DNA from 3 places in the Rahnella contaminans genome. Region 3 is predicted to be linked to each of the others. Evidence: predicted binding sites of a transcription regulator. Region 3 holds the regulator's gene; each other region holds the start of a gene.
What was found. Region 3 encodes PurR, which represses purine synthesis genes. Its sites were predicted from a motif close to CANGCAAACGTTTGCNTG; they were not measured.

Region 1: cvpA (colicin V production protein) is a predicted target of PurR. The motif match lies at 2,583-2,600, and genes of this name have one in related genera.
Region 2: purM (phosphoribosylformylglycinamidine cyclo-ligase) is a predicted target of PurR. The motif match lies at 3,744-3,761, and genes of this name have one in related genera.

What each region holds. Positions count from the first base shown of each region.
Region 1 covers NZ_JAADJS010000001.1:1,686,489-1,693,874, forward strand. Annotated here, with positions in the region: gene GW579_RS07390 (UbiX family flavin prenyltransferase) at 1-345, opposite strand, end outside; gene purF (amidophosphoribosyltransferase) at 475-1,992, opposite strand; gene cvpA (colicin V production protein) at 2,023-2,514, opposite strand; gene dedD (cell division protein DedD) at 2,786-3,592, opposite strand; gene folC (bifunctional tetrahydrofolate synthase/dihydrofolate synthase) at 3,582-4,868, opposite strand; gene accD (acetyl-CoA carboxylase, carboxyltransferase subunit beta) at 5,040-5,957, opposite strand; gene GW579_RS07420 (DedA family protein) at 6,220-6,888, opposite strand; gene truA (tRNA pseudouridine(38-40) synthase TruA) at 6,948-7,386, opposite strand, start outside.
Region 2 covers NZ_JAADJS010000002.1:773,121-780,506, forward strand. Annotated here, with positions in the region: gene ppk1 (polyphosphate kinase 1) at 1-871, opposite strand, end outside; gene speG (spermidine N1-acetyltransferase) at 1,176-1,751, opposite strand; gene purN (phosphoribosylglycinamide formyltransferase) at 1,976-2,614, opposite strand; gene purM (phosphoribosylformylglycinamidine cyclo-ligase) at 2,642-3,679, opposite strand; gene upp (uracil phosphoribosyltransferase) at 4,038-4,664, shown strand; gene uraA (uracil permease) at 4,747-6,039, shown strand; gene hda (DnaA inactivator Hda) at 6,205-6,912, shown strand; gene arsC (arsenate reductase (glutaredoxin)) at 6,976-7,332, opposite strand; gene bepA (beta-barrel assembly-enhancing protease) at 7,359-7,386, opposite strand, start outside.
Region 3 covers NZ_JAADJS010000001.1:85,620-93,005, reverse strand. Annotated here, with positions in the region: gene cydH (cytochrome bd-I oxidase subunit CydH) at 163-252, opposite strand; gene purR (HTH-type transcriptional repressor PurR) at 586-1,611, shown strand; gene punR (DNA-binding transcriptional activator PunR) at 1,648-2,553, opposite strand; gene punC (purine nucleoside transporter PunC) at 2,690-3,901, shown strand; gene cfa (cyclopropane fatty acyl phospholipid synthase) at 4,262-5,413, shown strand; gene GW579_RS00390 (riboflavin synthase subunit alpha) at 5,523-6,176, opposite strand; gene GW579_RS00385 (MATE family efflux transporter) at 6,431-7,386, shown strand, end outside.

The DNA of each region.
Region 1 (7,386 bases), 1.6 Mb from region 3:
CCTTTCCTTGAGCACAACATCCGCCGCGCGCGTCAGTAAACCGTCGGTATAACTGTTCACAATGCCGGAAAGGGTTTTGACCGAACAAGGCAAAATCACCATGCCCGTGGTTTTAAATGAGCCGGAGGAGATACTGGCGGCGATATCGCGGGAATCATGCACGACGTCGGCCAGCGCCTGAACATCGCGCAGTGTCAGATCCGTTTCCAGCGTCAGCGTCTGGCGGGCGGCATTGCTCATCACCAGATGGGTTTCAATATCCGGTACGCTCTGCAAAACCTGCAAAAGCCTGACACCATAAATTGCGCCGCTGGCGCCGGAAATACCGACAATAAGTCGTTTCATGAACACTGCCTTAGAAAATGTTACCGGACCTGATGCCGCCAATACTGACATAAATTCAGACATAAAAAAACGCGCCCGCCCGGAGTTCACCGGAGGAGCGCGTTTAAGCGGATGTCAGCAACCGGCTAATCAGCCTTCGTTGTGCATCTCAAGGTTTTCCGCTTCCTGCTGACCACGCAACGCCTGAGCGTCGTCGTTGCGCAGCGCTTCGAGGTATTCCAGATAGTTCTGGTCAACGTCTTTGGTGACGTATACACCGTCGAACACGGAACATTCGAATTTCTCGATGTCGGTATTGTCTTCTTTCACTGCGGCGATAAGGTCGCTCAGGTCCTGGAAGATTAACGCATCGGCACCAATGATCTGGTTGATTTCGCTGACTTCGCGACCATGGGCAATCAGTTCATTTGCGCTTGGCATATCGATGCCGTAAACGTTCGGGAAACGAATTTCCGGCGCCGCAGAGGCCAGATAAACACGTCGTGCACCGGCTTCACGCGCCATCTCAACAATTTGCTGAGAGGTGGTGCCGCGCACGATGGAGTCATCGACCAGCAGCACGTTTTTATCACGGAACTCAGCGCGGTTAGCGTTCAGTTTACGACGTACAGATTTACGGCGTTCCTGCTGGCCCGGCATGATAAAGGTACGGCCTACATAGCGGTTTTTCACAAAACCCTGACGGTACGGTTTATCCAGAATACGCGCGATTTCCAGCGCGATATCGCAGGAGGTTTCCGGGATCGGAATGACCACATCGATATCCAGATCTTCCCATTCACGGGCAATTTTTGCGCCCAGCTTTTCACCCATACGGACACGGGCGCTGTAGACGGAAATTTTGTCGATGAAGGAGTCCGGACGCGCGAAATACACATACTCGAACAGGCACGGATTGTACTGAGGATTCTCAGCACACATGCGGGTAAACAGCTGGCCTTTCTCGGTGATGTACACCGCTTCGCCCGGCGCGACGTCACGCAGGAACTCGAAGCCCAGCGTATCAAGCGCTACGCTTTCAGATGCGACCATATACTCGTTGCGGCCATCTTCCAGCGTACGTTTACCGATAACCAGCGGACGGATACCGTGCGGGTCGCGGAACGCCAGCATACCATGGCCGATGATCATCGCCACGCAGGCATAAGCACCACGAATTTTCAGGTTCACGGCAGCTACAGCGGCGAAAATGTTGTCGGCTTCCAGCGGGTAATGCTGGAAACGGTCCAGTTCACTCGCCAGGATATTGAGCAAGATTTCAGAATCGGAAGTCGTGTTCACATGACGGCGCTGGCCTTCGAACAGGTTGCTTCTCAATTCGTGAGCATTGGTCAGGTTACCGTTGTGGGCGAGTGTGATGCCGAACGGAGAGTTGACGTAGAAAGGTTGAGCTTCTGAGGCACTGGAACTGCCAGCCGTTGGATAGCGAACATGGCCGATACCCATGTTGCCTTGTAAGCGTTGCATATGGCGGGCTTCAAAAACATCTTTCACCAGGCCATTGGCTTTCCGTAAACGGAAATTGTTATTGGCATCGATGGTGGTGATGCCAGCAGCATCCTGCCCACGGTGTTGTAGCACCGTTAACGCGTCATAAATCGACTGGTTTACCGGCATGAAACCGGCGATACCGACAATACCGCACATGTTGTCTTTTCCTCTTCAGCGCTGCCAGAACTAAATATGTTTTGGCAAGAAACTCGACGTGCTCTGCAGGTAGTCAAAGAACCACCTGATGATATAACTGAACTGTGGGATCAACTGGGATTGTTTCCAGTCGTCACTTTGCGAAAAACTGGTGAAGGTATCCAGGAAGAACAGCATCGCGGAGACGATAAGTACGCCGCGCAGTGCGCCGAAGCACACACCTAACACCCTGTCAGTGCCGGACAACCCGGTTTTTTCAACCAGTGAACTGATCACATAGTTGACAATTGCACCTACGATCAACGTCGCGATGAACAAGATGGCAATTGCGATCCCGTTTCGAACTAACTCATCTTCGAAACGCGTGAAGTAGATGGCGAGATACGGGTAATAATGACTGGCTACAAAGAAGGCGCAAGCCCAGGTAACCAGTGATAAAGCCTCGCGTACAAAGCCACGGATTAAACTGACTAAAGCAGAAAATCCGATAACCGCAATGATGACGTAATCAATCCAGACCATTAACAATTCCAGTGTCTAATCCAGTCGCGTCTACCCCGGCATCCAAATCGCTGCGAATTCTAACAGAAAAAGAAAACGTTTGCGTAGCGGAAATCAGCCGGTCAGACAAATTAATAATAGCGATTAAAAAAACCTCAACCGCAGCATAAACCTATAAAATCCCAACCCGGCGATCTTATAGAAAAAGGGCACAAATCGCTTGTGCCCTCCCTGGTATTTTTTGTGTTTTTAGTGCCTTCCGGCTTCCCCGCTCTCACGGGGAACCGCAAGATTAGTGCGCCGAATAAGCACGCACTTGTCCGCCTAACCCGCTGAGCTGTTGCAGCTGAGGAAGTGAAGCTTCCAGTTTTTGTTTTGACGCATCCGGGCCCACATAAAGCCGCGTGATTTGTCCCTGCACCGGCGTCGCCGGAACAGAATAAGCACGGAACCCGGAAAGCCGCAGAGTCGCAACAATCTCGGTCGCTTTCGCCGCATTTTTCAATGCGCCGAGCTGCACAACATAAGACTGACCCGCCGGCGCTTTTTCTTCCGGCGCAGGCTTAGGCTGTTCCACGGCTTTCGGTTGTTCAACCGGTTTCGGCTGTTCAGCGACGACCTTCGGTTGCTCGACCGGCTTCGGCTGTTCGACCGGTTTTGGTTTCACCACCGGTTTGGCTTCCGCCAGCGGTTTAGGTTCAATCGTTTTTGGCTTCTGCTGAACAGGTTTTGCTGGCGCCGTTTGCACCGGTTTCCTCTGCTCAGGCAGCGTCGTGACCGGCGGTGCTTCGACCGTCGTATTCCCCGGCGCTACGTTGCCATGATTTGCGGCATTGGTATTTGTTGCCGCACTGTCGATGTCCTGCGCACCGTTCATAGCCTGATTTGCGCCTTCCGGCGGCTGAGCGGGCAATGACTGCGTGACAGGCGGTACAGAATCCTGTTCCTCAACATCACCCGGTTTTGGCACCAATGGAATAGACGCAAATTCGTCTTCATAATGCTTTTTTTTGCCGTCGAGTAAACCGGGCAAAATGATAACGCCCAGCGCCACCAGAATGACCGTCCCGACCAGACGATTTTGAAACTTACTTGCCACTGGTTTTCCCCGTGTCGATAGCATCCATTACGTGAGCTACGGTGTGGAACGAACCGCAGACAACCACAATATCCTGAGGAGCCGCCTCCTGCATAGCCTGTCTCCAGGCAGACTCCACATCATCAAACCGGCGCGCCTGATGCAGGTGCGAGGCCAGTTCTTCAACGCTGGCGCCACGTGACCCTTCCAGCGGTGCGCAATACCATTCATCCACCTGAGGCGAAAGACAAGCCAGCGTACCGGCAATATCTTTGTCTTTCAACATTCCCACCACCGCACGCACTTTCCCTCCATGGCGCGGCTGTTCAGCCAGGCGTCCGGCCAGATAAGCCGCGGCGTGCGGGTTGTGCGCGACGTCAAGGATCAGGCGTGGCGATTCACTGACCGTCTGGAAACGCCCCGGCAGCGCAGCACGCTGTAAGCCGCTGCGTAACGCCTCTTCAGGAATATCCAGCGCTGAATAATGCAACGCGGCCAGTGCCGTCGCGGCATTCGGCAGCGGAACATTCGGCAGCGGCAATCCGTCCAGTATGGTGACTTCTTCGCCATCCTGCAAAGCCGCCCAGCGCCAGTTTCCGGCGTTTGCCGCGAAATTCCAGCTCTCACCCCGGCGGTATAAATCTGCATGTTTCTCTTTTGCCACATTGGCAATAGATAGCGGCATATCCGGCTCACCGACTACGGCTGGTTTGCCTGAACGGAAAATACCGGCTTTCTCGCGGCCAATGCTCTCGCGATCTGAGCCGAGCCAGTCAGTATGATCCAGCGCGATGCTGGTGACGACCGATACGTCCGCATCAACGATATTGGTCGCATCCAGACGCCCGCCCAGCCCGACTTCGAGGATAACAATATCCAGCTTCGCCTGTTTGAACAGCTGTAACGCCGACAGCGTGCCGTACTCGAAATAGGTCAGGGAAATATCGCCCCGCCCGGCTTCCAGCAGCGCAAAAGAGGCGCAGTGCGCAGACTCAGGCAACTCTGCGCCCTGAATACGGACGCGCTCGGTATAGCGGACAAGGTGCGGGGAACTGTAAACGCCCACACGGTAACCCGCGGCCATCAGAATGGCTTCCAGCGTCGCACAGGTAGTGCCTTTGCCGTTGGTTCCTGCGACGGTAAAGACGCGCGGCGCAGGTGTCAGCAAATCAAGTTTTGTCGCCACCGCTTTGACCCGGTCAAGGCCAAGCTCGATAGCCTGAGAATGGAGGTTTTCAAGATAATAAAGCCACGTGGCCAAAGGCGACGTGGCTTGAGGGATAAGTTGATTTTGCATGAGTCCCGTTCAACCTGAGTTAGGTTCACTTCGACACTACATCACCAGACTGTGATAGCAGGCAATGCCCTCTTTGTCAGAACTGACGAAGAGTAAAAGCACAGCCAGGAGGTGCCGGGCGGCATAAAACAGGTTACCGCCCGAAAACTGACCGGCTTTTACCTCGTCCGATCAGGCATCCTGATGATGGTCAGCGGCAGAACCGTTGACAGGAACATGGACGTCAACCACATTCGGCTCCGGGTGCCCGGTCAGTTTCGCCAGAACGCTGCCGAGTTTGGCGCGCATGTCCGGACGACGCACGATCATATCAATCGCGCCTTTCTCAATCAGGAATTCACTGCGCTGGAAGCCCGGCGGCAGCTTTTCACGAACTGTTTGCTCGATAACACGTGGACCGGCGAAACCGATCAGCGCTTTCGGCTCAGCGACGTTGATGTCACCCAGCATTGCCAGGCTGGCAGAAACGCCACCCATGGTCGGATCAGTCAGTACAGAAATGTACGGCAGACCGCGTTCCTGCAATTTCGCCAATGCGGCGCTGGTTTTCGCCATCTGCATCAGCGACATCAGCGCTTCCTGCATGCGCGCACCGCCACTGGCAGAGAAGCATACCAGCGGGCAGTTATCTTCCATCGCCTGTTCAACGGCACGCACAAAGCGAGCCCCCACCACCGACGCCATTGAACCGCCCATGAAGGCAAATTCAAAAGAAGCTACCACGATTGGCATACCGAACAGCGTGCCTTTCATGACGATCAGGGCGTCTTTTTCGTTGGTTTCTTTCTGTGCAGCAACCAGACGATCTTTGTATTTTTTGGAATCTTTAAACTTCAGAACATCTTTAGGCTCAAGCTCGCTGCCTAATTCAACCTCACTACCCTCGTCCATGAAAGTGGACAGACGCATACGCGCGGTAAGACGCATATGGTGGTCACACTTAGGGCAAACCATGAGGTTGCGCTCAAGCTCGGCGCGGTAAAGAACCTGCCCGCAGCTGTCACATTTAGTCCAGACGCCCTCAGGAATACTTGCCTTACGGGTTTGCGAGTCAGTGCTCTTACTAAGAATTCGTTCAATCCAGCTCATCGATAACCTTTCTGTTTGAACCCGGCCGAAGCCAGTCCGCTGTTCATGCTGTAACAAGTCCCCTGAAACCTACCCAAATACGCCTGCGCACGGAGTGTCAAAAAACCTCACACACCGCATTGCAGAAGGGTTGTTCGCAGGAACAGACCATAAATTGTCGCTCATTAAACCATAACGGCCAGACACTGTGGATAAAAAACTGGTCCACCCTCTGGTTTAATGTCTTAAATTTTAAAGCGCTTGCGCAAAAAATCGCCGCAGATTAATCCTGCTGACGCTTTTCTTTCGCCGCTGCGCGTTTGTGCCGCCAGACTTCTACCACGCCCGGCAGAATAGAAACCACGATGATGGCAACAATCAGTAATTTCAGATTTTCCTGAACAATTGGCAGATCGCCAAACAGGTAGCCCGCGTAGGTAAACAGCAGCACCCAAATCAGCGCACCAATCACGTTATAGGCCGCAAAGTGTCGGTAGGACATATGCCCCATACCCGCTACAAACGGCGCAAAAGTCCGGACGATTGGCACGAAGCGCGCAAGAATAATCGTTTTGCCGCCATGTTTCTCGTAAAACTTGTGCGTTTTGTCTAAATAACTGCGACGGAAAATTTTCGAATCCGGATTGCTGAACAGCCGCTCACCAAACACCCGTCCGATAGTGTAGTTCACCGCATCGCCGAGGATCGCCGCAATTGCCATCAGCAACACCATCACATGTACGTTAATGTCATTACCCGGCAATGCCGCCAGCGCGCCAGCCACAAACAGCAGCGAGTCGCCCGGTAAAAACGGCGTCACCACCAGACCCGTTTCACAAAACAGGATCAGGAACAAAATCCCGTAAACCCAGATGCCATACTGCGCAACCAGCTCCGCTAAATGCACATCAATATGAAGAATAAAATCAATAATAAAGTGGATAAAACTCATTTGATTTACCGTCCCATGTATTCTTAAAAACGTGGCGTAAAAATCACGTGTACTGTTCCCTAATCTTCCAGGAACAAGGGGCCCATACTGACCTGAGGTAATGCAAATTTCTCAGGGTAATCAACAGATACCAGATACAACCCTTCCGGTTTTCCGGTCGCCGCAGCCAGATTGCGATCTTTCGCTGCCAGCAATTCTGCCATCCAGCCTACCGGCTGATTTCCTGCACCGATTTCGACCAGGCTGCCAACAATATTTCTCACCATATGATGTACAAAGGCGTTCGCCTTGATATCGACCACCACATAATTACCGTGGCGGCTGACATTCAGATGCATCACATAACGCCAGGGCGTGCGCGACTGGCACTGGGACGCACGGAACGACGTAAAATCGTTTTCCCCGAGCAATGCCTGCCCGGCGAGTTGCATTTTTTCCACATCAAGCGGCATGTGGACGTGCGTCACACCGGTATGCAAAATCGCCGAACGGTAGCGA
Region 2 (7,386 bases), on a different contig from region 3:
CGGCAATTACAGAATCGTAGTTGGAAATACCGAGCTTGCCGCGCAGCAATTCCACCATTTCATCCGGCATGTCGCGCTGATAGACAAAACGCACCGGCTCAGCGGTCAGACGCTGTTTCAGGCTCGATGACATGAGTTCCAGCAGGCTGGATTCCATTTCTGTGACCAGATCGTATTCGGCGTCGCGGGTCATTTTCATCGAATAGGCATTCAGCGCATCGTAATCGAAGAAGCCTTTGAAAATGTCGTCGAGGCAATAACGCAGAATGTTATCCAGCAGGATCATCGGCTTGCGGCGGCGCGGCGCTTCCGGTGGCAGGTTAACGAAACGCGGAACTTTATCGGACGGGATTTCCAGCAGGGCGTAGTGAATCTCTTCGCCGCGGATAATTTCTACCGCCAGATAGGTGTAATCGTCTTTGAGGAATTGCACCAGATTGGTGTCGTGATTAATGAGGATCGGCGTAATGTGCTGGCGCAGCTGATGTTTGAAATACTGACGCAACCAGGCTTGCTGGTTTTCCGACACCTGACGCTCGTTAATCAGGAAAATTTGATTACGTGCCATTTCCAGCAGTAAATCGTTGTAGAGACTGTCAAATTCCTGATCAATGCGAAGCACTTTTGCCTGAATTTTTTTCAGCAAATGACGGGACGCGCCAAGAAAACCCTGTTCCTCACTGATGAGGATCCGCCGTTTTAAATCAGCAAAGCGGACTTTATAAAACTCATCCAGATTATTGGAGTAAATCCCTAAAAAACGCATCCTTTCGATCAGGGGATTACTTTTGTCTGCCGCTTCCTGCAACACGCGCTCATTGAAGGACAGCCAGCTTAGTTCTTTCTCGATATAAAGCTTTTCCTGACCCATTTTCACTCCGTTCATTTGGCTTACAACCTGGCCCATACAGGCAAATCGCCTGAAAAACACCGCAATTTAGCTCAACGTGATCTTCATGTTACCCGTCTGTTTCAAAGCCGGGCGCAACAGGAAGCCTTTTGTGAGAGGGCCTAGTGTCTACTACCAATATTGCGAAAGATTGACAGGAAAGTCCAACACTACAGGGGATGAATTAAGGAGAGTCTATGCAGGGGGAATAAATGAGGATCAAAAGCGGGAAAAGTCTTACCGGTGAAGGCGTTGTCGCCCTCACCGGTAAGGTATTTATGCGAAATCAGACGGCGCTGGCACCAATAAGAGATTCAGGTTTTACCTGAACAGGCTTAGTTTTATATTTCGCCAGGAACTGAGGCTGGAAAATACACATGCGGATGGCGCTGCGATATTCGCCGTTCACAAAGAATTCCTGCTTCAGTTCGCCTTCAAGTTCAAATCCGAGTTTGCTGTAAATATGAATCGCCTTTTTATTTTCTTTGTCGACGATTAAATACAGCTTATAGAGGTTCAGAACGGAGAAGGCATAATCCATGGCCAGACGGACGGCATCACCGGCAAAGCCTTTACCCTGATGCTGCGGGTCGATGATTATCTGAAATTCCGCGCGGCGGTGAATATGATTAATTTCGACCAGTTCGACTAATCCGACCGGTCCGCCCTGGAATTCAATAATAAAGCGACGCTCGCTTTGGTCATGAATATGTTTGTTATAGAGATCTGTCAGTTCGACGAACGCCTCGTAAGGCTCTTCAAACCAGTAACGCATGATGCTGGCGTTATTATCAAGACGGTGAACAAACGACAGGTCATCCTTTTCCAGTGGACGTAATCTGACGCTGTTATTGCTAAACATGGGGTGTTCCTCAAAGAATCAAAAAGCCGTTTTACCTGAGGTAACCTTCGTGAATATGAGATCTGAAACAACCGTGTTTCAGATGAAGGTCGGCGCACAAACGACGTTTAAACGTGCGCCGGGATGGGCATTATATCGGGTGAAATGTAAACAAGTGTCAAATGACAGAAAATAAAAAACCGGCACGGGGCCGGTTTATAGTGAAATCATCGCGCTTAAGCAGATTAATCCGCCGCGTAACCCTGTTCAGGCAGTGGATTATTATCCAGTAGCGCCTGTCCATTTTGCAAGGACAAACGTCCTTCAACAAACCAGCTGACCACCAGCGGATAAATGCTGTGTTCCTGCGTTTGCACACGCGCCACCAGCTCTTCTTCAGTGTCTTCGGTAAACACCGGGACTTTCGCCTGCAATATGACAGGGCCACCATCGAGCTGCTCAGTGACAAAATGCACCGATGTGCCGTGCTCGGTATCCTGATTTTCAATCGCCTGGCGGTGAGTATGAAGACCCGGATATTTCGGCAACAGGGAAGGGTGGATGTTGATCATCCGTCCGGCAAAGCGCTGAACGAATTCTGCGGTGAGGATACGCATATACCCGGCGAGTACCACCAGATCGGGCCGGAACGTGTCGATGGCATCGGCCAGTGCGACATCAAACGCGGCGCGATCTTCGTAGGCTTTGACATCCAGCGCATGCGCAGGAATGTGGGCAGAACGGGCTCTTTCAAGCCCGTAAGCGGCGGATTTGTTGCTGAAAACAGCGCAGATTTCTGCGTTGATCCTTCCCTGCTGGCAGGCATCGATCAGGGCCTGTAAATTGCTTCCCTCGCCTGATACCAGAACCACAATCCTTTTCATTTCTATACCTGTCTTCAGTGAGTTGAATTACTGGATGACAACACGTTCAGCGGAGTCAGAGGCTTTAATGTAGCCAATTTTCCACGCTTTTTCGCCATTATCGTTCAGTAAAGCAATCGCCTGTTCAGCCAGCTCAGCCGGAAGTGCAACCAGCATGCCAACGCCACAGTTGAAGGTACGGTACATTTCGTGACGGCTGACGTTGCCGGCGGTTTGCAGCCATGTAAAGACATCCGGCCACTGCCAGCTTGATTCATCAATGATGACCTGAGTATTTTCAGGAAGAACGCGCGGAATATTTTCCCAGAAGCCGCCGCCGGTCAGGTGGACGATACCGTGCACCTCGACGTTTTCGATCAGATTCAGGATCGATTTCACGTAAATTTTGGTCGGTGCCAGCAGATGGTCGGCCAGCGATTTGCCTGCCAGAACGGTGGTTTCCGGATTGGTTTTGCTGACTTCCAGAATTTTGCGCACCAGCGAGTAGCCGTTGGAGTGCGGGCCACTCGCGGCCAGGCCGATCAGCACGTCGCCGTCAGCCACTTTGCTGCCGTCGATAATTTCTGATTTTTCCACCACGCCGACGCAGAAGCCCGCGACGTCGTAATCTTCGCCGTGGTACATCCCCGGCATTTCAGCGGTTTCGCCGCCAACTAACGCACAGCCGGACTGTTTACAGCCTTCTGCAATACCGGTGATCACGCTGGCGGCAGTGTCGACATCCAGTTTGCCGGTGGCGTAGTAATCGAGGAAGAACAGCGGTTCAGCGCCCTGAACGATCAAATCGTTGACGCACATCGCGACCAGGTCGATACCGATGGTATCGTGGCGTTTTAAATCCATCGCCAGACGCAGCTTGGTGCCAACGCCGTCGGTACCCGAAACCAGCACGGGTTCACGATATTTTTGCGGCAGCGCGCAGAGAGCACCAAAACCGCCCAATCCACCCATAACTTCCGGGCGACGGGTCTGTTTTACTACACCTTTAATGCGGTCTACCAATGCGTTACCGGCATCGATATCTACGCCTGCGTCTTTATAGCTGAGAGAGGTTTTGTCGGTCACTGCGAAGTCCCCACGGCGGTTTGGGTTGGTGGTTGAAAAATAATGCGTGGCAATTCTAACAGTGGAAGCAAACGTTTGCGAGCGCCTTATTGACTGTGTCTATCTATACTGATTTTAGAAGCCAATGAGAGAGCTTATCCAAAGTCACTCTGATTGCAGCAAGGCGGCAAACGCACGAATCCCGATGAGCTGACATGAGTCAGTGATTCGGGTGAGAAAGTGCAGCCAACACCGCAGCAGTTAGACTGACGAAGGATATGTTGATCCGGATCAGGCAATTGGCAGTGGCGTTCAAAAAAAATGGCGTTATAATCTCGCGATTTTTTTTTGCAGCCCAACCACCTTAGGAGAATAAACAATGAAGATCGTCGAGGTGAAACACCCGCTGGTGAAACACAAGCTGGGCCTGATGCGTGAAAATGACATCAGCACGAAACGTTTTCGCGAACTGGCTTCTGAGGTGGGTAGTCTTCTGACGTATGAAGCGACTGCCGATTTAGAAACTGAAAAAGTGACTATCGAAGGCTGGTGTGGTCCGGTTGAAATCGACCAGATCAAGGGCAAGAAAATTACTGTTGTGCCAATTCTGCGTGCCGGTCTGGGCATGATGGAAGGCGTACTGGAACACGTCCCGAGCGCGCGTATCAGCGTGGTGGGTGTGTACCGTGATGAAGAAACCCTGAAGCCTGTGCCGTATTTCCAGAAGCTGGTTTCTAACATCGAAGAACGTCTGGCGCTGGTGGTTGACCCGATGCTGGCAACCGGCGGTTCCATGATCGCAACCATCGACCTGCTGAAAAAAGCGGGCTGCCAGAGCATTAAAGTTCTGGTGCTGGTGGCGGCACCGGAAGGGATCGCCGCTCTCGAAGCTGCGCACCCTGACGTCGAGCTCTACACGGCCTCGGTGGATCAGGGACTCAACGAAAAGGGCTACATCATGCCGGGGCTCGGCGATGCGGGCGACAAGATATTTGGTACGAAGTAAGCGTTAAGCCGACTCATGAGTCGGCTTTTTTTTGGTTTTTAAAACACATAACACAACACCACACTTTAAGAGGATCACATCCATGACCCGTCGTGTCATCGGGGTAAGTGAGCGTCCGCCTTTACTGCAGACAATCCCCCTGAGTTTCCAGCATCTGTTTGCCATGTTTGGTGCCACCGTTCTGGTTCCCATTCTGTTCAAAATTAACCCGGCAACGGTGCTGCTGTTCAATGGCATAGGGACTTTGCTGTATTTATTTGTCTGTAAAGGGAAAATACCGGCGTATCTGGGTTCAAGCTTCGCGTTCATTTCACCGGTGCTGTTGCTGTTGCCGATGGGGTATGAAGTGGCGCTGGGCGGATTTATTGCCTGCGGTTTACTGTTCTGCCTGGTGGCGCTGATTGTTAAGAAAGCCGGGATTGGCTGGATTAACGTGATGTTCCCGCCCGCAGCGATGGGCGCAATCGTTGCCGTCATCGGGCTGGAGCTGGCCGGTGTGGCTGCCAATATGGCCGGTTTGCTGCCGGCTGACGGCGTACCGGTGGATTCCAAAACGATCATCATCTCTCTGGTGACGCTGTCGGTGACGATCCTTGGTTCCGTGCTCTTTCGCGGTTTCCTGGCGATTATCCCGATCCTCATCGGCGTGCTGGTAGGTTATGCGCTGTCCTTCTTTATGGGCGTTGTGGATGTTTCTGCGATTGAAAACGCGCACTGGTTTGCTCTGCCAACTTTCTACACACCGCGTTTCGAATGGGTAGCGATCCTGACCATTTTGCCTGCGGCGCTGGTGGTTATTGCCGAGCATGTCGGGCATTTAGTCGTGACGGCGAACATCGTGAAAAAAGATTTGCTGCGTGATCCGGGCCTGCACCGTTCGATGCTGGCTAACGGCCTTTCTACCGTGTTGTCCGGTTTCTTCGGTTCTACTCCCAATACCACATACGGCGAAAATATCGGCGTGATGGCGATCACCAAGGTTTACAGCACCTGGGTGATTGGTGGTGCGGCGATTCTGGCGATCCTGCTTTCCTGTATCGGGAAACTGGCGGCGGCAATTCAGGCCGTTCCGGTTCCGGTAATGGGCGGCGTTTCCTTGCTGTTGTATGGCGTGATTGGCGCATCCGGTATCCGCGTACTGATTGAATCTAAAGTCGATTACAACAAGGCACAGAACCTGATCCTGACTGCGGTGATCCTCATCATCGGCGTCAGCGGCGCGAAGATCCACATCGGTGCGGCGGAGCTGAAAGGCATGGCGCTGGCCACGATCGTGGGTATCTTCCTGAGTCTGTTGTTCAAAGTGATCGAGATTTTCCGCGGCGAAGAACAGATCATTGATATCGATGACGAGAGGGAAAATCCGCCAGTCTGAGGGGGATCATTTCTGACCGGTTTGCCAGCGCGCAACCGGTCAGGTGCTCGGATCGCAAGCGGTTGCACCGGGCACAGTTCATTTCACCGCGGATCCTTGCTAGAATTTGGCAGTTCCTTTTATTGACGTGACAACATCTGCGGTCTTCATACCGCTTTGGTTGAGGTGCTTCTGAATACGCCGGCACAGCTTTCCCTGCCACTTTATCTGCCCGATGATGAGACTTTTGCCAGTTTTCATCCGGGGGAAAACTCTTCTCTGCTTTCTGCGATTCAGACCGCATTGCATCAGGAACACGGCACGTATATCTATTTTTGGTCCCGCGAAGGCGGTGGCCGCAGCCATCTTTTACACGCAGCCTGCGCCGAATTATCGCAACGCGGTGAAGCCGTGGGTTATGTGCCTTTAGACAAGCGCGCTTATTTCGTCCCTGAAGTGCTGGACGGCATGGAGCATCTGGCGCTGGTTTGTATTGATAACATCGAAGGGATTGCCGGAGATGATGAATGGGAAGCGGCCGTTTTCCATCTTTATAACCGCATTCTCGAAACCGGTCGCACGCGCCTGTTTATTACCGGCGATCGTCCTCCGCGTCAGCTGAATCTCAGCTTGCCGGATCTCGCTTCCCGTCTCGACTGGGGGCAAATCTACAAACTCCAGCCGCTTTCCGATGATGAAAAACTTCAGGCATTACAGTTGCGCGCCAAACTGCGCGGTTTTGAATTGCCGGAAGACGTGGGGCGTTTCCTGTTAAAACGCCTGGATCGCGAAATGCGGACATTGTTCATGACGTTGGATCAGCTCGATCGCGCGTCCATCACGGCGCAGCGGAAACTCACGATCCCGTTTGTGAAAGAAATTCTGGGGCTGTAAATCAGGGTTGTAAATCGGAGAAGATCCGGGTTCGTGTGGCGAACCCGAATTTGACGCGGGGAATTACAAAATCTCTTTCACCTGTTCCGGTGGCCGGCCTAAACGCGCTTTGCCGTTGGCGATCACAATCGGACGTTCAATCAGTTTCGGGTTTTCCACCATCGCCTGCAAAAGCTGAGCTTCACTCAGGTTTTTATCGGCCAGATTCAATGTTTTATAAATTTCCTCGCCTTTGCGGATTAATTCCCGCGCAGAGCTGAATCCCAGCTTTTTCAGCAAACTTTGCAATGTTTCAACAGACGGAGGTGTGTCCAGATACAGGATCACTTCCGGCGTAATACCTTCATCTTCCAGCAGTTTCAACGTTTCGCGGCTCTTTGAGCAGCGCGGATTGTGATAAATCGCAACTTCATCTGACATAACTTTCTCCCTGATAGATTCAGACATCAGCCTTTCTGATACTGGCGGAAACGC
Region 3 (7,386 bases):
AACAATTCGTTAAGTCTGAAGTTTCGCTAATCAGCCATTGAATAGCATTTAACGAAGAGTTTCTGCAGGGAAGAGTATCGGCGGAATGGGTGACTGCGTAAAATTGAAAAGGGCGATTCCTGTTATAGGTAATCGCCCTTTTTATTGCGGCTTTCGCGCAAATCAGTTCATCACTGCGGTGAAACTGAAAGCAATAATCACGAGCAAAGCGCAGACCGTAGTGATCAAAGAAAATTTCAGGTTGCTGTCCATTAAACCCCCTTACGGATCAAATTGTGGCGTTCGTATAGCCACACTGAATGTGTGCCAACGCATTTTCTCATAATTCGCATTGAAAATCTTGTGCTGAATGACACCAGGTTCATGACAATTTTACTTCCACTTTCCTGCATTATAAGTGAAAATTGTCGGTTACCACGCCTGTGTGCCGGTCGATTTCACCCGAGAGCATTTCACGCCTCACTCTGAAGAATCCACCCAACGATTTCACTGCCCTTTTCGAAGTCAGCAGTTAAATCCACGCAAGCAAACGATTAACATAATGCTAACGTGCTGAAACACGTGAGCACAGGAGTCATTTTTTACATGGCAACGATTAAAGATGTCGCAAAGCGCGCTGGCGTTTCCACCACAACCGTGTCGCACGTCATCAATAAAACCCGTTTCGTCGCCGAAGAAACCCGAGCCGCGGTTCTCCTTGCAATCAAAGAGTTGCACTATTCTCCCAGCGCTGTGGCACGTAGCCTGAAGGTCAATAACACCAAAACAATCGGTCTGCTGGCAACGTCCAGTGAAGCGCCCTACTTCGCCGAAGTGATTGAGGCCGTGGAGAACAGCTGTTTCTCAAAAGGCTATACGCTGATTTTGTGTAACTCACACAATAATCTGGAGAAGCAACAGGCCTACCTGCAAATGCTGGCGCAAAAACGCGTCGACGGTTTACTTGTGATGTGCGCGGAGTATCCGGACGAATTGCTGAATATGCTTGAAGAATACCGCTCTATCCCGATGGTTGTGATGGACTGGGGCGAAGCGCGTAAGAATTTCACCGACAGCATTATCGATAACGCGTTTGAAGGCGGCTATATGGCCGGACGTTATCTGATTGAACGCGGTCATCGCGATATCGGCGTGATCCCTGGGCAACTGGCGCGAAACACCGGCGGCGGCCGTTTCCAGGGCTTTGTGAAAGCACTGACGGAAGCCAATATTCCTCTTCGTGAAGAATGGGTCGTTCAGGGCGACTTTGAGCCGGAATCGGGCTATCAGGCCATGCACAAAATTCTGATGCAGAAAAACCGCCCGACGGCTGTATTCTGTGGCGGTGACGTGATGGCGATGGGGGCAATCTGTGCCGCCGATGAACTGGGCCTGCGCGTACCGCAGGATATTTCCGTGATTGGCTATGATAACGTGCGTAACGCGCGCTATTTCTCACCGGCACTGACGACAGTTCATCAGCCAAAAGAACGTCTGGGCGAAATGGCCTTTACCATGCTGCTGGACAGAATTATCAGCAAACGCGAAGAGTCGCAGACCATTGAAGTGCATCCCAAACTGGTTGAGCGCCGTTCCGTGGCCGACGGCCCGTACCGCGATTACCGCCGTTAACTTTCAATAAACGCCTGTGCCACAGGCGTTTTTTTGTCAGTCGCGCAACCATTCCCGGTTCATCGTTTCCGTGTCTCCCATGTATTCCAGCAGCCACGCCAGCGAAGGCGACGGATTGCTCTGATCCCACGTCAGGCAGCACGGGCTGTCCGGAAAGGTATTTTCCAGCGACAGTACCTGTAATTTTTGCTGTTCAATCAAGGGTGTCACGCGGTGAACCGGCATCATGCCAACACATAAACCTTCGTTCAGACATTCCAATGCACACGTCCAGTCGGGAACCACCAGCCGCCGCTGGTTATCCAGCGTCCAGGTATCGCGTTTCGGCAATGTACGCGATGTATCTTCCAGGCAAAGCGCCGGATAAGGCCGTAACTGATCGTCACTCAGTATTCCCTGCGTCTGGGCCAGCGGATGTTGCGCGCTGACCACACAATGCCAGTCCATAAAACCCATATCGCGGAAATTGAACCGTCCACCGACGGGGATCGCCCGCGTCGCGCCGATGGCGACATCCGCCCGCCCGTCGACCAGCGCGTCCCAGACACCGTTAAAGACTTCCGAATGAATGATGAGTTCGGTATCAGGGAAATGGCGATAGAAATCCAGCACCAGCCGCCGTGTCCGCGCAGGTTTAACGATACGGTCAACGGCAACCCGTAATTCTCCGCGCCAGCCATTGGCGACCTGCTGACACTGGCGGCGGGTCGCTATCATTTTTTTTGTCAGAACCCGCGCTTCGTCGACAAAAACTTTACCGGCAGGAGTCAGAATAACGTCGCGATGTCTGCGTTCAAACAACGGAACGGCCAGCCATTGTTCAAGCTGGCGAACGGTGTAGCTGATGGCAGAAGGAACCCGGTGCAAGTCCTGCGCGGCAGCGCTAAAACTGCCTGTTCGGGCGACGGCATCGACCACTTCAAGAGCATATTCTGACCACATCGTTTAGCCTTCAATATTTTTGATAGCAGATTGCAAATATTAGCGTTTCACAAGCCTGTTATCAAAGCGTTAAACTCCGCATCCGATACGATTTCCGCGTCAAATCATCTGCAATAAATAAATTAAAGAGACAATAATGAAACCCTCACTTGGATTTATGCTCTATCTTGCCGGGCTGAGCATGCTTGGCTTTTTAGCGACCGATATGTACCTTCCGGCCTTCAGCGCGATGCAAAGCAGCCTGATGACCAGCCCGGGCATGATCAGCGCCAGCCTGAGTATTTTCCTTGGCGGCTTTGCCATCGGTCAGCTGTTATGGGGGCCGTTGTCCGACAAGATTGGCCGCAAGCCGGTATTGCTGATCGGCTTAGCGCTCTTTGTCGTCGGTTGTCTGGGCGTGCTGTGGGTTGAGAATGTCCGCGCCCTGCTGGCGCTGCGTTTCCTGCAAGCTGTCGGCGTCTGTGCCGCCGCCGTCACCTGGCAGGCGCTGGTGGTAGATCGCTTTTCTGCCGATGTTGCTAAAAAAACCTTTGCCAGCATCATGCCACTGGTTGCGCTTTCCCCTGCTCTGGCACCTTTGCTGGGCGCCTGGGTTCTCAACCATTTTGACTGGGAAGCGATTTTCGTTCTGCTGACCGCCGTAGCCGTTATCTTGCTTATCACCACGTCCACACTGCGCGAAAATGCGCCAGAGGTTCATGCTCCTGCTGATAAAACCGGTTTCGCGAAACTTCTCGCTTCCCGGGTTTACAGCGGTAACGTGATGATTTATGCCGCCTGCTCTGCCGGCTTTTTCGCGTGGCTGACCGGTTCCCCGTTTATTCTCAGCGACATGGGGTATTCGCCGGGTGTGATTGGCCTGAGCTATGTTCCACAGACCATTGCTTTCCTTCTTGGCGGTTTTGGGTGTCGTGTGCTGATCAGCAAAACGGATGGGAATAAGATCCTGCCGTGGCTGCTGACAGGTTATGGCGTCAGTGTGGCGGGTTTGTTCGGCGTGGCTATATTTACTGATGCGAGTTTGGTGAGTCTGTTAATTCCGTTCTGCCTGATGGCTTTGGTGAATGGCGCGATTTATCCCATTGTCGTCGCAAATGCATTAATGCCATTTCCTGCTAATACAGGTAAGGCCGCGGCGTTGCAAAATACACTGCAGTTGGGTCTATGTTTCCTCGCGAGTTTGCTGGTTTCCGCATTTATTGTGCAACCACTCATGGCGACAGTCACCACGATGCTGTCTACACTACTGTTGGTAGTTTTAGGCCGCTGGCTGTCACTGCGTCAGGAAGAAGTGCAATCCGGTGAACAGGAACCGGTGCAGAAACAGCAGGCACGGAATGCAAACTAATAGTGATAATGACTTTAAGTAACAATCACTTAATGGACATTTACATTCGTAGTGATTAACTATTGAGAATGCCAGCCAGCGAGCCTATACTCAACTGAACCCAGTAAAATAGCATTTTTACAATACTTTTATTACATAGTTAGCGTCGGCGCGAGGTTCGCGTCACACTATTTATTCTGGTTCGTTTTTCAAGGATGATTTTCCTGCCCACATTTTGTGTGCAGGCGTTCTTCTAATTTCCTCTGTTGGTGTCGAATATCGGACGTGGCGCAAGTCGTCTGTTCTCATAAAGACCTGCAAAAATAGCCTTTGCTTTTCCCGGCAGGTTAATAAGTCAGAAGAGAAAGTGATGGAGAAGCTATGAGTTCATCGTGTATAGAAGACCAAAGCATTCAGGACAATCAGTGGTATCGGATAGTCAGTGAAATGCTGGCTACGGCAGACATCCAGGTTAACGGTAATCGCCCTTTCGACCTTAAAGTAAAAAACACTGACTTCTTCAAGCGTGTTTTACAGGAAGGTTCTTTGGGTCTGGGTGAAAGTTATATGGATGGTTGGTGGGAATGCGAGCGCCTTGATATATTTTTCCAGCGCGTTCTCCGTGCCGGTTTGGAAAATAAACTCCCCCACCATTTTAAAGACACACTACGTATCGCAGCAGCACGCCTCACCAATCTGCAGTCCCGTAAACGGGCGTGGATCGTCGGGAAAGAACATTACGATTTGGGTAATGATTTATTTACCCTGATGCTCGACCCGTATATGCAATATTCCTGCGGCTACTGGAAAGATGCCACGACGCTTGAAGAAGCGCAGGAAGCTAAACTCAAAATGATCTGCGATAAACTGCAACTGAAACCGGGCCAGCGTTTGCTCGATATCGGCTGCGGCTGGGGTGGATTATCTGAGTTTGCAGCCCGCAATTATGGCGTCAGCGTGGTTGGCGTTACGATTTCTGCCGAGCAACAAAAGCTGGCCCAGAAACGCTGCGAAGGCCTGGACGTCACCATTTTGCTACAGGATTACCGCGATCTTAACGATCAGTTCGACCGTGTTGTTTCCGTCGGTATGTTCGAGCATGTGGGCCCCAAAAATTATGAGACCTACTTTAATGTCGCCCGACGTAACATCAAACCTGACGGCATTTTCCTGCTGCACACCATCGGTTCTAACAAAACAGATCTGAGTGTCGATCCGTGGATAGATAAATATATCTTTCCAAATGGCTGCCTGCCGTCTGTCCAGCAAATTGCTCGAAACAGCGAATCATTATTTGTGATGGAAGACTGGCACAATATCGGCGCAGATTATGATCGTACTCTGATGGCCTGGAATGAACGTTTCCAGAAACACTGGCCTGAACTGGCAGAGCGTTACGGCGACCGCTTTCACCGGATGTTCACCTATTATCTGAATGCCTGTGCTGGTGCTTTCAGAGCCCGTGATATTCAGCTCTGGCAAGTTGTGTTCAGCCCTGAAGGTGTGGATGGTGGGATGCGCGTGCCGCGCTAATTCGCAGAATTCTTTTACCACGCTTTAAAAGCAAAAAACCGGACGTTCATGTCCGGTTTTCTTTTTGGTTTTTCTTTTTGGTTCCTGTTAACGCACGTGCTGAAAATGATTATTCAGCCTTTTCGTTCATCGCCTGCGCAGTGGCGATTGCGGCTTCGCGGCTGGCCAGCACACGTTCAACCGTATCGACGATGGCCTGCGTTTGCGGATCAATTTCAATATTAATTTTATCCCCGAGACGCTTAGTGCCCAGCGTGGTTCTTTGCAGCGTTTCAGGAATTAAATGCACACAAAAACGGGTGCGGGTCACCTCCCCGATGGTCAGGCTGATACCATCAATCCCGATATATCCTTTATGTAAAACATATTTCATTAAATCTTCATGCGGCATGCGGAACCAGATTTGACGGTTATTTTCTGACGTCAGAATCTTCGCCACTTCGGCAGTACAAATAATATGTCCGGACATTAAATGCCCGCCAATTTCGTCATTAAAACGCGCAGCGCGCTCCAGATTGACCTGATCGCCAACATTCAGATCGCCGAGATTGGTCAGACGCAGGGTTTCTTTCATTAGATCGAAACTGACTAAATTCCCCTTCACTTCTGTGACAGTCAGACAACAACCGTTGTGCGCGACAGAAGCCCCCAACTGGAGGTTATCAAGCATATCCTCAGGCAGGCGCACTACATGGGTACGGAAATTCGGTTTTTCGTCAATGGACACGACCGTTCCGGTTCCCTGAACTATTCCGGTAAACATAGCCTATTCCTCAATGTTTAAATCTGCTGTATTAAGACGACGCTAAGGTCAGTTTGCCGCAGAATTAAATGAAAGCCAAATCTCTGCGGACAAAAATAGTCTGGTATTGACGGATTTCATTATTTAACCGGTCATTAACAGCATTGTTTGCTTAAAAATATTGAAGATGTACAATCTTCTGGCTATTTTCCGCTCTTAAATGCCGTCACGCGTGGCGTTTTTTATTCAATATAATCAACAAAAAAGGTGTATCAGTGCAGAAGTACCTTGCAGAGGCGCGGGTATTGTTGGCGCTTGCGATCCCGGTCATCCTTGCGCAGGTCGCTCAGACCGCCATGGGCGTTGTCGATACCATTATGGCCGGTTCAGTCAGTGCCACCGATATGGCTGCGGTTGCCGTCGGCACCTCCATCTGGCTGCCCGCGATTCTATTCGGCCATGGTTTATTACTTTCACTGACGCCCACGGTTGCTCATCTGAACGGCGCCGGTCGCCGCGAAAAAATCGGCCATCAGATCCAGCAGGGATTCTGGCTGGCTTCCGGCGTTTCCGTGCTGATCATCATCGTCTTGTCCCAATGTGATCATCTCATCGGCCTGATGCACAACATCGATCCTGAACTGAGAGAAAAAGCTGTCGGATATTTGCACGCCATCATGTGGGGTGCGCCGGGCTATTTATTCTTTCAGGTATTGCGCGATCAGTGCGAAGGCTTGTCAAAAACGAAACCCGGTATGGTCTTCGGGTTTATCGGGCTGCTGGTGAATATTCCCGTTAACTACATTTTCATCTACGGGAAATTTGGCGCGCCGGCCCTCGGCGGCGTGGGTTGTGGTGTGGCAACCGGCACGGTTTACTGGGTCATGTTCTTCATGATGCGATTTTACGTGCGCCGCAATTATACGATGCGCGATATCGTTGCCCCTTCCCGCTTTGCAAAACCTGACTGGCCGACGCTGCGCCGTCTGATTCAGCTCGGGATGCCAATTGCGCTGGCGCTGTTCTTTGAAGTGACGCTGTTTGCGATTGTCGCTCTGCTGGTTTCACCGCTAGGCATCGTGGCCGTCGCCAGCCATCAGATCGCACTTAATGTTGGCTCACTGATGTTTGTGATCCCCCTTTCGCTGGGCGTTGCTGCGACGATCCGCGTCGGCTCGCGGCTCGGTGAGTCTTCGGTAGAAGGCGCCAAAGTGGCGGCTTACACCAGTAT